3 regions of the Mesorhizobium sp. B2-5-13 genome follow, and region 1 is predicted to be linked to each of the others. Evidence: predicted binding sites of a transcription regulator. Region 1 holds the regulator's gene; each other region holds the start of a gene.
What was found. The regulator PhoB, encoded in region 1, activates phosphate uptake and scavenging genes when phosphate is short. The targets are predictions, from matches to a motif close to TGTCATNNANCTGTCAT.

Region 1 (5,178 bases):
CGTCATGCTTGCTCTCGGCCGTGCGCTCGGTGAAACCATGGCGGTCACCTTCGTCATCGGCAACGCCCACCGGATCAGCGCCTCGCTGTTCGCGCCGGCAACGACGATCTCGGCAACCATCGCCAACGAATTCACCGAAGCCGTCGGCGATCTCTACACCTCCTCGCTGGTGGCGCTCGGCCTGATCCTGTTCGTCATCACCTTCCTCATCCTTGCCATCGCCCGGTACATGCTGATGCGCATCGATGCCCGTACCGGAGTCTGACCGATGTCGACAGCCGCATCGCTTCACCAGAGCCGCAAGCGCAAGAACGGCGTGATGATGACGCTCTGCGTCATCGCCGCCGGCATCGGCCTTGCCTGGCTGGCGCTGATCCTCGGCGCGCTGCTCTATAAGGGTCTGTCGGGCGTTTCGCTCTCGGTGTTCACCGAAATGACCCCGCCGCCCGGTGATGCCGGTGGCCTGCTCAACGCCATCTACGGCAGCATCGTGATGACCATCATCGGGATCGTCGTCGGCACGCCGATCGGCGTGCTGGCCGGCACCTACATGGCCGAATACGGCCGCTTTTCGAAACTCACCACCGTGGTACGCTTTATCAACGACATCCTGCTGTCGGCGCCATCGATCATCATTGGTCTGTTCGTCTACGAATTGATGGTGCGGCCGATGGGGCATTTCTCGGCCATCGCCGGCGCCGTCGCGCTGGCCATCCTGGTCATCCCCGTGGTCGTGCGCACCACCGAGGACATGCTCAACCTTGTGCCGAACGCCTTGCGCGAGGCCGGCACGGCGATTGGCGCGCCACGCTGGGTGGTGATCCGTTCGGTGGCCTACCGCGCGGCGATGTCCGGCATCGTCACCGGCATATTGCTGGCCATCGCCCGCATTTCCGGCGAGACGGCGCCGCTTCTTTTCACGGCGCTGAACAACCAGTTCTGGTCGAGCAACCTCAACGCGCCGATGGCCAGCCTGCCGGTTACCATTTTTCAGTTCGCTCTCAGCCCCTACGAGGAATGGCAGCAACTGGCCTGGACCGGCGCACTCATAATCACATTGACGGTTCTCGCGCTCAGCATCTTCGCGCGCAGCCTGACCGGACGCAGAGAGGACAAATGAGCCAGATGTTGTCTCCAGACATGACGATTGCCACCGAGGCGGCCGCCAAGGCGAAGATCGAGGTCAAGAACCTCAATTTCTACTACGGCCAGTCGAAGGCGCTGAAAGACATCACGCTGTCGCTGCCCGAGCGCAGCGTGACGGCCTTCATTGGACCGTCGGGTTGCGGAAAGTCGACGCTGCTGCGCGTCTTCAACCGCATCTACGAACTCTACCCCAAGCAGACCGCCGAGGGTCAGGTGCTGCTCGACGGCCAGAACGTTCTCGACCGCTCGCAGGATCTCAACCTGTTGCGCACCAAGATCGGCATGGTGTTCCAGAAGCCGACGCCGTTCCCGATGTCGATCTATGAGAACATCGCCTTCGGCGTCAGGCTCTATGAGAAGATCGGCAAGGCCGAGATGGACGGCCGTGTCGAGCAGGCGCTGAAGCGCGCCGCGCTGTGGAACGAGGTCAAGGACAAGCTCAATGCCAGCGGCCTCAGCCTGTCGGGCGGCCAGCAGCAGCGGCTTTGCATCGCCCGCACCGTGGCGGTGAAGCCGGAGGTCATCCTGCTCGACGAGCCGGCCTCGGCGCTCGACCCATTGTCGACCGCCAAGATCGAGGAACTGATCGACGAGTTGCAGGCCGACTACACGATCGTCATCGTCACCCACAACATGCAGCAGGCCGCGCGCGTCTCGAAGCAGACGGCTTTCATGTATCTGGGCGAGCTGGTCGAATTCGACAAGACCGAGAAGATCTTCACGTCGCCTCGCGAGAAGCGCACGCAGGACTACATCACCGGCCGCTTCGGCTGATCTCACGCATACGAGGACCAGGATCATGGCCGAACACACAGTCGCAGCCTTCGACGAGGATCTCGGACAGATCAGCAAGCTGATCAGCGACATGGGCGATCTTGCCGGCACGATGGTCGGCGGCGCCACCAAGGCGCTGCTGAATTCCGACAATGCGCTGGCACAGCGCGTCGTCTCCGACGACGCCATCATGGACGCGCGCCAGCGCGAACTCGACGATCGCGCCATCACCCTGATCGCCAAGCGCCAGCCGATGGCCGACGATCTGCGTCATGTCGTCGGCTCCATCCGCATGGCGGGCGATCTCGAACGCATCGGCGACCTTGCCAAGAACATTGCCAAGCGCGTCGGCTCCGTCGGCCTTACCGCCACCCCGCGCGATCTGTCGCACTCGATCGATTCCATGGCGCAGCTGGTGCTGATCCAGGTGCAGGGGGTAGTCGAGGAATACGCGGCAGGCGATGCCGCCGCCCTCGCCAAGCTCAGGAATGACGACGAACGCATCGACATCAAATACACTTCGGTGTTCCGCGAACTCCTGACCTACATGATGGAGGATCCCCGCAACATCACGGCTTGCACGCATCTTTTGTTCTGCGCCAAGAATCTCGAACGCATCGGCGACCACGTGACCAACATCGCCGAGAATGCATATTATGTGCTGACCGGCACGCAACTGCCCGCCAACCGTCCGAAGCAGGACGAGACGGCGATGTCGGTGCCGGCGGCTTGACGGCAGGGATGATCAATCGATGATCGCGCCACGCATCATGGTGGTGGAGGACGAGGAGCCGCTCGGCGTGCTTCTCCGCTACAATCTGGAATCGGAAGGCTACCAGGTCGAGGTGGTGACACGCGGCGACGAAGCCGAGATCCGCCTCCAGGAGAACGTGCCCGACCTCCTGGTGCTCGACTGGATGGTGCCGGCGGTTTCCGGCATCGAACTCTGTCGGCGCCTGCGAATGCGGCCCGAGACCGAGAGGCTGCCGATCATCATGTTGACGGCGCGCGGCGAGGAGAGCGACCGCGTGCGCGGCCTCTCGACCGGTGCCGACGACTATCTGGTCAAGCCGTTCTCGACACCGGAATTCATGGCCCGGGTCAAGGCGCTGCTGCGCCGCGCCAAGCCGGAAGTGCTGTCCAGCGTGCTCAAGGTCGGCGACATCGTGCTCGACCGGGAATCGCACCGGGTCTATCGCAAGAAGAGCGAGATCCGGCTCGGACCGACCGAGTTCCGCCTGCTCGAATTCATGATGCGTCATCCCGGCCGCGTGTTCTCGCGCAGCCAGCTGCTCGACAATGTCTGGGGCGAGACGATCTATATCGATGAACGCACCGTGGACGTGCATGTCGGCCGGCTGCGCAAGGCGGTCAACAACGGCCGTATGCCGGACGTGATCCGCACCATTCGCGGCGCCGGCTACGCGATCCGCGAAGACTGAAATCAGGCTACATTCTTGCCCGGAACGCCGGGCCTCGCCAGCACGCCCGGCGCGAAAATCTCCTGGTCCACGAAGGTCAATGCGCGCATAGCGCAACCTTCGCGGATGAGCGGCAGCTCGTTCGGCTCGGTGTCGAAGGAAATCGATTCCGAATGCTGGCCGCCGGCGGTCTGGCCGATGGCCTCGCGCAAGGCCGGCTCGATCAGGTCGAAGGCGGCGGCGCTGACGCCGACCATGGCGACGGGTGCGGGATCGATCAGCGCGAACAGGCTGCCCAGCCCATAGCCCAGCGCCTCGCCGGCCTTGCGATAGGCTTCGCGCTCCGGTCCGTCTTTCTCCCTTGCCGTCGCGGCGAGTGTCCGCATCTGCGCATCGCTGACATCTGCGACCGGTTCGGCGTCCTCGCCAAGCTGCCTGGCGTTGCGCCAGATGGCGTAGTTGCCGGCATAGGCCTCGACGCAGCCGCGCCGTCCGCAGCGGCAGAGCGCGCCTCCCGGGCGATGGATCATGTGGCCGAACTCGCCTCCCGATGAATGCGTGCCGGTGAACAGCTCGCCCTTCAGCACCAGGCCCATGCCGATGCCGTGCGAGAGCAGGATGGCGATGAAGTCGTCGCGGTAGCGTTCGGGGTCGCGCCAGCGCAGCGCCACCGCCATCATGTTGCAGTCGTTCTCCATGGTAGCGGGGATGCCGAACTCGGCTTCAAGTATGTCGGCGAAGGGAATGTCCGTCTGCGGCGTGATCGGCGACCACAGCATCGCACGCGCCTCGCTGTCGGTGATGCCCTGGATCGCCAGCGCGATGCGGGCAATACTGCGGACGTCGAGATCGGGGTCCTCGAGGCGCCGCCGCACTATTGCCGTGCATTCGCCGATCAGCGCCTCGCGCGACATGGTCAGCGTGTCCAGCCGGCGCTGTTCCTCGGCGATCACCTGGCCGGAATAATCGATGACGGCGACGGACAGGAAATTCAGTGACAGCACCACGGTCATCACAGCCGCGGCCTCGGGGTTGAGGCCAAGGCCAACCTGCGGCCGGCCGCGTTTCAGTGAACCGGCTTCGTTCGGCTTGCCTTCGGTCAGGATACCCTCGTCGATCAGGTCGGCTGATATCGCCGATATGGTCGAGTGGCTGAGGCCGGTGGTGGCGGCGATCTCGGTGCGCGAGGGCTGACCACCCTGACGCACGGCTGCAATCACCATGGCGCGGTTGCGCCGGCGCAGATCGTCGTGGCGGATTCCTACCGACATGCTTCCCACATCCTCCCCGTCGCCGCGGTTCTTGACACCCCCTCGAACCTCTCCGGCAATGGGCCGAATACTGGCAGATGCGGCAGGAGCTGTCATTTATTTATTGCGGGACTCGAAAAAAGGTTCCCGGCACCTCAAAATCCATCAGAATCGATGTTGACAGTGTTCCGACGATGGATCAGTGTTTTTTCGAGGCTCGAAAAAATAGGGCCTTTGTGCCGGCCTTCGGGCCAGTTTGGTCGCGCCATACGCGGCGCAGGGAGGATATATCATGAAGAGATTCACAGTCGCCATCCTGGCGGGTGTCGCCATGTCGCTGACGCTGGCGTCGGTGGCGCAGGCGAAGGACAAGGTCATCGGCGTTTCGTGGTCGAATTTCCAGGAAGAGCGCTGGAAGACCGACGAGGCCGCCATGAAGAAAGCGATCGAGGCCGCGGGCGACAAGTACATTTCCGCCGATGCGCAGTCCAATCCCGGCAAGCAGCTGACCGATGTCGAAAGCCTGATTTCCCAGGGCGCCAATTCGCTGATCATCCTGGCGCAGGATGCTTCGGCCATCGGCCCAG
Region 2 (5,178 bases), on a different contig from region 1:
CGGGCCGCTTCATGATGTTCTGCTGTTCCCACCCGTATAGCCAGTCCAAATCCGCCGCGAGCTTCTCTCCCGGCCGCGTCGCCAGGAGCAGATTGCGCGCCAATGCCACCGGTCCCCGGGCGTGCCAGGCGAGGCGGTTGAGAGCGCCGCGTTTCAGCACCTTTTCGATGCGCGGTCGTCTCAGCTTCTCCCACGTGGTGAGGCTTTGCGTCAGGTCGCCGGGGAAGTCGGCAAGGAAATCAGCAAGCATTGCGGCGTCCTCGATCGCCATGGCGGCACCTTGCGCCGCGAACGGGGTCATCGCATGTGCGGCGTCGCCGATCAGCGCGATGCCGGCTGGCATCGTCCAGGGCTGCTTCCGTTCGACTGTATGGAGTGGCCAGGTCAGCCATGGGCCAGCCAATTCCACCAGTTTCGCAAGGCCCGCGGCCGTGCCACGCATGGCGCTGGCGAGGATGCCGGGATCGGTGTGTCCGGACCAGCCCTCGGCAATGCGCTCGCCTTTAGTGAAAGCGACAAGATTGAACGCGTCACCCTTGCTCACGGGATAGGCCACCAAATGGAAGCCGGGGTGCAGGAAGGTGGTGACGCAGTCGGGGGCGCCGATCGCGGCATAGGCTCGCCCGGCTTCACTGTCCGCGCTCACCGTCGCGCGCCACGCCAGTTCGCCGGAGAATTGGCTGTTCGCGAGGCCGGCTCCGCCGCCTGGGCCGGCAAGTCTCCGCACCGACGACCAGACGCCGTCGGCGCCAACCAACAGGAAACCCGCTGCCTGGACGGGCTTGCCGTCCACCTCGGCAGTCACGGTGACGCCGTGCGTGCCGGCGGCGATATTGCCGACGCGGGCGCCGGTGGTGAGCTGGATGCCGGGCATTTGTACAACGCGCGCCATCAGGGCGTCTTGCAGATCCGCCCGGTGCGCCACGAGATAGGGCGCCCCCCAGCGTTCCTCGCCGGCGCCGCCAAGCGGCACGCGTGCCAGTTGGCGCAGGCTCGCGGCGTCCTTCAGCACCACGGCTTCCGGCTTGACGGCATTGGCGAGAAGCGTGTCGAGGACGCCAAGCCGGCGCAGAATGCGCGTCGCGTTTGGCGGGAGCTGGATGCCGGCGCCCGCCGCTTCGAGGCGCTTGGCCTGTTCGAACACCCTCACGGGGTAGCCGCGTTCGGCGAAAGCGATCGCCGCCGTCAGCCCGGCGATGCCAGCCCCGGCAATCACGACCTGCCGGGACCGCGTCTCGCTCATGATCGGGAGGTCAGGCGGCCTGGTCGATGTAGAGGCAGCCCGCCGGCAGCGTTTCCGTCGCCTTCAGCTTCGGCGAATAGCGGTAGAGGGTCGAGCAGTAGGGGCAGATTTTCTCATTGTCGTCGCCCATGTCCAGAAACACGTGCGGATGATCGAAAGGCGGGTTGGCGCCCGTGCACATGAATTCCTTGACCCCGATGTCGATTGCCGGATGGCCCGCATCGTTCTGGAAATGGGGAATGGAACCGCCTGCCATCGTCGTCTCCTTAACGCAGTCTCTTCTGCATCTGGATCATATCAAACCTCTTTGCAAGGTCGATGAAATCAAACTGTCGCAAAAGCCTGTCAGAGAACTGTCGCAAAAGCCTGCCACAGGATAAGTTAAGCCGGTTAACCGGCCGAGGCGGGCGGAAGAGCAGGAATCATGAACGAACTGAAGCCGGTACAGAGCGAATTCAACAACATCACGGCAGCCAGCCCGGAAGGCAATCCGGACCGTTTCGTCAACCGCGAGTTCTCCTGGTTGCAGTTCAATCGCCGCGTTCTCGAAGAATCGCTGAACACCCATCACCCGCTGCTGGAGCGCGTCCGCTTCCTGTCGATCTCGGCCGCCAATCTTGACGAATTCTTCATGGTGCGTGTCGCCGGCCTTGCCGGCCAGGTGCGCGAGGGCATCGTGCTGAAGAGCCCGGACGGACGCACCCCAGAACAGCAGCTCGAACAGTTGCTGCGTGAGGTCGAGCGGCTGCAGGAGGACCAGCAGAAGAGCCTTTCGGCACTCACGGTGCTGCTCAACAAGGAAGGCATCGAGAGCATCACCCGTGATGCGCTGACCAAGGACGAGAAGGCTTGGCTGGAAGAGCATTTCCAGGACCAGGTGTTTCCGGTGCTTACGCCGCTGTCGATCGACCCGGCGCATCCGTTCCCGTTCATTCCCAATCTGGGCTTCTCGATGGCGCTGCAGCTTCGCCACCGCAAGAATGGCGAGGAGATGAGCGCGCTGCTGCGCCTGCCGGTGGCGTTGAAGCGCTTTATCCGCCTGCCGGACCGCAAGAACCATGTCCGCTTCATTCCGCTGGAGGAGGCGGTCGGCCTTTACATCGGAAAGCTGTTCCCAGGCTACGAGGTCAAGGGCTCCGGCACGTTCCGCATCATCCGCGACAGCGACATCGAGGTCGAGGAAGAATCGGAAGACCTGGTGCGGTTGTTCGAAACCGCGCTGAAGCGTCGCCGCCGCGGTTCGGTCATCCGCATCGAATTCGACATGTTGATGCCGGGAGAATTGCGCGATTTCGTCGCCGGCGAGCTTGGCGTCTCGTCGAGCCGCATCAGCGTACTCACGGGCCCGCTGGCGCTCAGCCAGATATCCGAGATCGTCTCCGTTCCCCGCGACGACCTGAAATTCACGCCCTACAATCCGCGCTTTCCCGAGCGCATCCGCGAGCATGGCGGCGACTGTTTTGCCGCCATCCGCGAGAAGGACATCGTCGTCCATCACCCCTACGAGTCGTTCGACGTGGTGGTGCAGTTCCTGCGCCAGGCAATGGCTGACCCCGAAGTGGTCGCAATCAAGCAGACGCTCTATCGCACCTCCAATGACAGCCCGATCGTGCGTGCGCTTGTCGACGCGGCCGAGGCCGGCAAGTCGGTGACGGCGCTGGTCGAGCTCAAGGCCCGTTTCGACGAGGAGGCCAACATCCGCTGGGCGCGCGATCTCGAACGCGCCGGCGTGCAGGTCGTGTTCGGTTTCCTCGAACTCAAGACCCACGCCAAGATGTCGCTGGTGGTGCGGCGCGAGGACGGCAAGCTGCGCAACTACGTCCATCTCGGCACCGGCAACTACCATCCGGTGACCGCGCGCATCTACACCGACCTTTCCTTCTTCACCACCGATCCGACGATCGCCCGCGACGTCGCCCAGCTGTTCAATTTTATCACCGGCTATGCCGAGCCGACCGCCGAAATGCGGCTGGCGATCTCGCCGTTCACGCTGAGAAGCCGCATCCTCAAGCACATTTCAGACGAGGTCACCCATGCGTTGGAAGGACGGCCGGCGCGCATCTGGATGAAGATGAACGCGCTCGTCGATCCCATCATCATCGATGCGCTCTACGACGCCAGCCGCGTCGGTGTGGAAATCGACCTTGTCGTGCGCGGCATATGCTGTCTGCGGCCGCAGGTGCCGGGCCTGTCGGAGAACATCAGGGTCAAGTCGATCGTCGGCCGGTTCCTCGAGCACAGCCGCATCTATTGCTTCGGCAACGGCCATGGCCTTCCCTCGGACGAGGCGATTGTCTACATCTCCTCGGCGGACCTGATGCCGCGCAATCTCGACCGCCGCGTCGAGACCATGGTGCCGATCACCAATCCAACTGTGCATGAACAGATTCTGGGCCAGATCATGCTCGGCAACATCATGGACAATCAGCAAAGTTTCGACGTATTGGCTGATGGAACCTCCCGGCGCGTGGTGCTGGAGGAGGGCGAGGAACCGTTCAACGCGCAGGAATATTTCATGACCAATCCGAGCCTGTCGGGACGGGGTGACGCGCTGAAATCGCATGCGCCCAAGCGTATCGCGCAGTTCAAGCGCCGCAAGAAGAACGCCGCCAGCTGATGCTGTCCAATTCCCAGGGCCGGCTGCAGGACCGCCGACCGCTGTCCATCATCGACATCGGGTCCAATTCGGTCCGTCTTGTCGTCTATGAGGGGCTGGCGCGTTCGCCGACCACGCTGTTCAACGAAAAGATGCTGGCGGGCCTCGGCCGCGGCATCGTGTCGACGGGGAAGCTCGACCCCGAGGGGGTGGCGCGCTCGATGGAGGAGTTTCGCCGTTTCCGCGCGCTCTCCGACCAGGCGGGTGCCGAACACATGTACGTGCTGGCGACCGCCGCCGCCCGCGAGGCGATCAACGGTCCCGATTTCATCCATCGGGCCGAGGATGTGCTCAAGACTGAAATCCGCGTGCTCTCCGGCCGCCAGGAAGCGCATTACTCCGCGCTTGGCGTCATCTCCGGTTTCCATCCGGCCAACGGCATTGCCGGCGACCTTGGCGGCGGCAGCCTGGAGCTTATCGACATCGACGGCGAGGCGATCGGCGACGGCATCACGCTGCCGCTTGGCGGCCTGCGCCTGCAGGACATGGCGAAGAACTCGCTCGTCCAGGCGCAGAAGATCGCGCGCCAGGAATTGGCCCGGGCCAAGCTCTTGAAGGGTGGGCAGGGCAGGACTTTTTACGCTGTCGGCGGCACCTGGCGAAATCTTGCCAGGCTGCACATGGAGATGAACAACTATCCGCTCGGCGTCATGCACCACTACGAGATATCGGCCGAAAGTGCTCAAACCTTCCTCAAGCAGGTAGCTAGCGGCGAGGTCGAAAAGGTGAGGGGTATCGAGGGCGTGTCCAAGAACCGCCGCTCGCTGCTGCCATACGGCGCTCTCGTGCTGCAGGAAATCATGACGGCGATGCAGCCGTCCAGGATTGTCGTTTCGGCGCAAGGCGTGCGCGAAGGTTTTCTCTATTCGCTGCTCGACGCGGCCGAGCAGAAGGCCGATCCGCTGATCTCGGCCGCCGAGGAGCTTGCGCTTTTGCGCTCGCGTTCGGTCCATCACGCGCATGATCTGGTCGAATGGACAGGCAAGGCCTTCAAGGCGTTCGGCATCGACGAGACGGAAGACGAAGCGCGCTATCGCCACGCCGCCTGCCTGCTCGCCGATATCGGCTGGCGCGCTCATCCGGAATATCGCGGCAAGCAGTCGCTCAACATCATCGCGCATGCGTCCTTCATCGGTGTCGATCATCCCGGCCGCGCCTATCTGGCGCTGACCAACGCCTACCGTCATGACGGCGTCTTCAATGAATTGGTGGCGCCCGAAATCAAGGCGCTGGCGCCGCCGCGCCTGTTGGAGCGCGCCCGCGTGCTGGCGGCGATGAT
Region 3 (5,178 bases), on a different contig from region 1:
GGGCGAAGATCGTCCTGGCGAATGGAAGCGTCGATGCCGAGGGCGAGGACGAAAACGCGGATGCGCGGGCGCGCCTGCGCGGCGCGGATGTTGTCGTGCACGACCGCTTCCTCGCACCGAAAGCACTGGCCCACAACAAGTTCCTGGTCATCGGGCGCGCTGCGAACGACAAGTTCGAGCCGGCCAAGGTGTGGACCGGGAGCACGAACTGGACACCGACCGGTCTCTGCACGCAGCTCAACAATGGCATCATGCTCGAGCATCCGGTGCTGGCAGAGCGGTACGAAGCGCAGTTCAACCTGCTGGTCGACGCAAAGAGCGCGATTTCCGACGACCTGTTGCGATCCAACAATTCGCCCGAGCAAGGCATCGCTTTCGGTGCCGGCGCCATCGACAGCTGGTTCTCGCGCTTGAGCGATGAAATCGACATCAGGGAACTCGTCAAACTGGTGGAAGGTGCGCAGCATGGGGTCTTTTTCGTGATGTTTCAGCCGGGCAACGAGCCGGTGCGAACATTGCTCAGGCTTCAAAAGGAGAAGAAGCTCTATGTGCGCGGCGTCGCGACCCGATTCACCGGCAAGGGTCTCGAGGAGTTCAAGCTGCTGAAGGCGAAGCCCGAGGATTTTTTCCTCGATGCGGCGCAGGACACCGGGGTTGAGAAACCGGTTGGGCAATGGGCCGTGGAAGGTACGGCTGCCGACTTCCAATCGGCCATAGGTCACGCCATCACGCATTCAAAAGTGCTGGTGATCGATCCATTCAGCGACGATCCCATCGTCGTCACGGGCTCACATAATTTTTCGCACTCGGCGAGTGCCGCAAACGACGAGAACTTCATCGTCATTCGGGGCCACAAGAAGATCGCCATGCACTACGCCATCAACGCCATGCAGACCTACAGCCACTATCGCTGGCGTGCCTATCTCGCGGAGGCGGCCAAGGAGAGGAAGGATCCCTTCCAATATCTGTCGCGTGACCCGGACTGGCAAAAGCGCCGGACCTCCGGCGAGACCAAGCGCATGCTGGCGTTCTGGATGGCAGGCACCTAGAGCAATTCCGGGAAAACCGTGAAGTGGTTTCGCGGGAAAAGCGCGCGGCGCTTTCCCGGGAAAAGCGCGCGGCGCTTTCCCGGCGGGAATTGCGTCAGGACAAAGCGTTAGAGCCGTTTGCCGTTCCCGGGAGGCTGCGAACGGCTCAGCGTGCCGTCGCCGTAGATCATGCGGCCGGCGCGGAAGGTTGCTCGCACACGTGGCACCGGCTGGCGGTCGGCGACGACGAGATCGGCCAGAAGCCCGGCTTCGATGGCGCCGCGATCGGTGAGCCCGAGTGCCTCGGCCGGATTGGCGCTTGTCAGCGCCGCAGCCTTCGCCAGGCCACCGTCGCGCAGCTCCGCCAGGCCGAGCACGGCCGGCAGGATCGAGGCCGGGTGATAGTCGCTGGCCAGCATGTCGAGCAGCCCGGCCTCATAGGCCTGGCGGGCGGAAAGATTGCCCGAATAGGATTCTCCACGCAGCGCGTTGGGCGCGCCCATGGCCGTATACATGCCCAGCCGGCGGGCTTCCCGCGCAGCCTCCAGGGTCACCGGGAATTCGCTGAGCACGGTTCCCAGGCCGCGGACAAATTCCACCTTTTCCAGAGTGTCGTCATCGTGCGAGGCGAGCACGATGCCGCGGGCGCGGGCAAACGCCGACAGGCTCTGCAACGTGCCGAGCACACCGCCATGCCCGTTTCGATCGGCCATGCGCTTGCCGACGACCTCGGATACATCGGCTATCGACATGCCGCGCTCCTTGGCCATGCGGGCGATATACAATTCGACATCGCGGTACTGTCCCTGTCCGGGCGTATGATCCATCAGCGAAACCAGATGCAGCTTGCCGGCATCCATCAATCTTTCCAGCACGCCGACAGCCGCGGTGAACGTCACCTCGAAACGGGCATGGACGCGGTGATCGACCAGAAGGTCGTCTTTCAGCCCGGTGATGGTCTCGATGATCGAAGATGTGTGTTCTTCCGAGCGCAGCAAGGCTGCGGTGGCGCTGTTGCCGATGAAGGAGAGCGCGGCATAGGCGGTGGTCACGCCGCAGGAGGCCAGCCGCTTGTCGAGTTCGGCGATGCCGATTGCCATCGGCACGTGGACCCCGCTGCGCGGCTCCACTTCCCGCTCCACCATGTCGCCATGCATATCGATGAAACCGGGCAGCAGCAGGCGGCCGCCGCCGATGAGGTCGGCGTTCTCGACAGGCTGGTCGCGGATCTCGGCGATCCGGCCGTCTTCGATCCTGACAGCGCCATTGGCAATGACGCGGTCGCGCAGGACAATCTCGAATTCACTCAGCCACATGTCCTGTTTCTTCGTGTGATCCCGGTGGGGCGCGGCCCTGTCTGTCCGTTCAAGCATGGTCGTCTCCGAAAACAGCATTCCACATTTCCGATCGCCCTTCGGCCGGGCTGTCTCAAGGCGTGTCATGTGGATGGTTCATTCCCGAGGATCGGATAAGCTCGGTTGGTGACAGCTTTATTTCGGTCATCGAAGTCATCCCGGCCGCCCACCAAAAGCGGTCGCGGCTAATGTCAACACCACGGGGAGTTTACGCCGTGAGCATATCTCTCCATATGATCCCGGCATCGGCTTTCCCGCCCCGCCCACCGATTAAGTGTTTTGTGAACAGCATCGCACTTTGCTAATATTGCCGTCACTGTGCTCGGCGAGGAAATCGCAGCATGTCGGAGAAGAGCCCGGTCGCGTTGCCGGCGGCGTCGGTGGCAACAGGTTTTCTGGGCGGCAACGGCAAAAATGCGTCCGAAGCCCGGCATGAGCGCCGGATCCTGACCGCGCTCTGCTACGACCTGGTCGGATCGACCGACCTTCTTGCCATCCTGGACATCGAAGAGTTCGAGGAACTGATATCAGCCTTCCAGCGGGCGGCGAGACAGGCGGTCGCGTCGTGCTCGGGTGCCGTCCAGGTCGAGGTCGGCGATGGCGGCGTTGCTTTGTTTCCCGCCGAAATAGACGCCAAGGACGCGGCATCGCTGGCGATCCGGGCCGGGCTCGAAATCATCGACGCCTGCAGGCGGGTCGGTTCGGACCAAGGCCGCGCCGATCTGCATGTCCGGGTCGGAATCGCGACATCGATGACCCTGATCCACAAGGGTGACGCCGACACCGGTCGTGACAATGTCACCGGCCCTGCCTTCGCGATGGCCACGCGGCTCCAGGCCATCGCGCAGCCGGATACGGTGGTGGTCTCGGACGCGACGCGCAACCTGGCGCGACGGTCGCATGTGTTCAGCTTCAGGGGCCCCCATGCGATCAAGGGGTTTGCCGAGCCGGAGCTGGTCTGGCGCGCGCTGAGTCACAAGCGCGAGGTCGACCGCTTCTTCGCCTTCGGGCGGCTGAGCAGTCCGCTCGTTAATCGCGAGGCCGAGCTCGCCACGATCGCCGAAGCATGGGACAGCGCCGTCGCGGGAAACGGCGGCGTGGTGGTGATCGAGGGCGAGGCCGGCATCGGCAAGTCGCGCATTCTTCACGAAGTGCGCCGGCGCACGCGTCACCAGCGCGCGAAACTGCTGCTCTTCCAGTGCACGCCCGGCGGCTTGCGCTCGGCGCTGCATCCGCTGCTACAGAACGTACGCGGCGATCTCGCCGGCAACGAAGGACAGCTGAGCGCTGCCGCCGTGGCGGAAGTATTCCGCGATCATGACGTCCGCGATCCCGAAATCATCGACATCTTCTCGTTCCTGCTCGGCGCCGCGGGAGCCGATCCGATGCTCAAGGAAATCGACGCCGAGGCGATGCGCGCGAAAGCCAATTGGGCGGTTCGCCACTCGCTCGAAGCCCTGTGCGCCAGCGGACCGATCGTCCTGGTGGTCGAGGACATACATTGGATCGACCTGACGTCGAGACAATTATTGGCTGAGCTTGCACGGTCGGCCCGTCACTTCCGGGCGCTTGTCATCGCGACGACGCGCCCTGAATCCGAAAGCTGGCTGGCAGCATCGAATCCAAGGCATATCTCACTAGAGCCGCTCAACCGCGAGCAAACGCGGCTGGCGATCGCGGCCATGTGGCCGCAAGGCAAGCCGTCAACTTCCCCGGAATTGCTCGACGTGGTGGAACGCGTGACCGGAGGCGTCCCGCTGTTCATCGAGGAAATCTGCCAGTGGATGACCGAGAACGCGGCCTCGGCAACGGATCGGCTGGCGCGGACCGCGACGCGCAGTCATGCCTCGGTGTTCGAAAGCGTGATCGAGGCCAGGCTCGAAACGCTGGGGCCGGCACGCGAAGTCGCGCGCGCCGCCGCCGTCGTGGGCAATCGTTTCAATCAGGAATTGCTGCGCGCGCTATTGCCGGAGCTCGACGACGAAATCATCGCAAACGCGCTGGATTCGCTGATGGAGGCCGGGTTCCTGATCCGCGTGCGGTCTTCCGGCGTTCCGGTCCATGGCGTGCGCCATGCGCTTATTCAGGAGACGATCTACAACGCAACGCTGCGCAAGAGACGGCAGGCCTTGCATCGCCGCCTGTTTGCCGCGGTCAGCCGCAACCGAAACCTGGCCGGGTGGCTGGGCACCGCCGAGATCGCCGAGCACGCCGAGCGCGCAGGCCTTCTGGAGGACGCGATCGCTCAGTTCGTGATTGCAGGCACGGAAAGCTCGTCCCGCTCAGCAATGGCGGAAGCGAGGCAGCTACTCGAGCATGCATTGGCGCTCTGCGAGCGCGTTGCGGCAGCCGACACGCGAGACGCGCTGCGGCTATCGGCAATGATCGTGCTCGGTCCCATCCTGACCGCTGTCGAAGGTCCGAACTCGGCGCCCGCCCGCGAATTGTACGAGAACGGCGTGGTGATCGCCCGGCGGCGGCCGGTGGCGGAGCGGGCCAAGTGGTTCCCGATCTACTGGGGCTGGTGGTTCACGGATACCGTCATGGACGGCGAGCGCGCGGAAGTCGTGCTCAGGGATCTCAGGGATGTCGAGGATGCCGAAGTGCAACTCCAGGCCAGGCATTGCGTGTGGGCAATCGACTTTAATCTTGGCCGCCACGACCGCTGTATCGCGGCCGTCGACGCCGGACTGTCGCTCTATGAGCACGGCCAGGGCAAAGCCAATGCCGCGTTGTTCGGCGGGCATGACGCGAGGGTCTGCGGGCTCGCCCACCGCGCCTTGTCGCTGTGGTTC

Region 2: FJ434_RS15830 (RNA degradosome polyphosphate kinase) is a predicted target of PhoB. The motif match lies at 1,587-1,603, and genes of this name have one in related genera.
Region 3: FJ434_RS22955 (alpha-D-ribose 1-methylphosphonate 5-triphosphate diphosphatase) is a predicted target of PhoB. The motif match lies at 2,510-2,526, and genes of this name have one in related genera.

What each region holds. Positions count from the first base shown of each region.
Region 1 is NZ_VFUI01000007.1:57,307-62,484, forward strand. It holds gene pstC (phosphate ABC transporter permease subunit PstC) at 1-265, shown strand, start outside; gene pstA (phosphate ABC transporter permease PstA) at 269-1,120, shown strand; gene pstB (phosphate ABC transporter ATP-binding protein PstB) at 1,117-1,920, shown strand; gene phoU (phosphate signaling complex protein PhoU) at 1,946-2,653, shown strand; gene phoB (phosphate regulon transcriptional regulator PhoB) at 2,673-3,362, shown strand; gene FJ434_RS14035 (ROK family protein) at 3,365-4,612, opposite strand; gene xylF (D-xylose ABC transporter substrate-binding protein) at 4,884-5,178, shown strand, end outside.
Region 2 is NZ_VFUI01000008.1:123,382-128,559, forward strand. It holds gene FJ434_RS15820 (FAD-dependent monooxygenase) at 1-1,243, opposite strand, end outside; gene FJ434_RS15825 (zinc-finger domain-containing protein) at 1,254-1,499, opposite strand; gene FJ434_RS15830 (RNA degradosome polyphosphate kinase) at 1,668-3,860, shown strand; gene ppx (exopolyphosphatase) at 3,860-5,178, shown strand, end outside.
Region 3 is NZ_VFUI01000017.1:22,502-27,679, reverse strand. It holds gene FJ434_RS22960 (phospholipase D-like domain-containing protein) at 1-1,049, shown strand, start outside; gene FJ434_RS22955 (alpha-D-ribose 1-methylphosphonate 5-triphosphate diphosphatase) at 1,157-2,344, opposite strand; gene FJ434_RS22950 (AAA family ATPase) at 2,725-5,178, shown strand, end outside.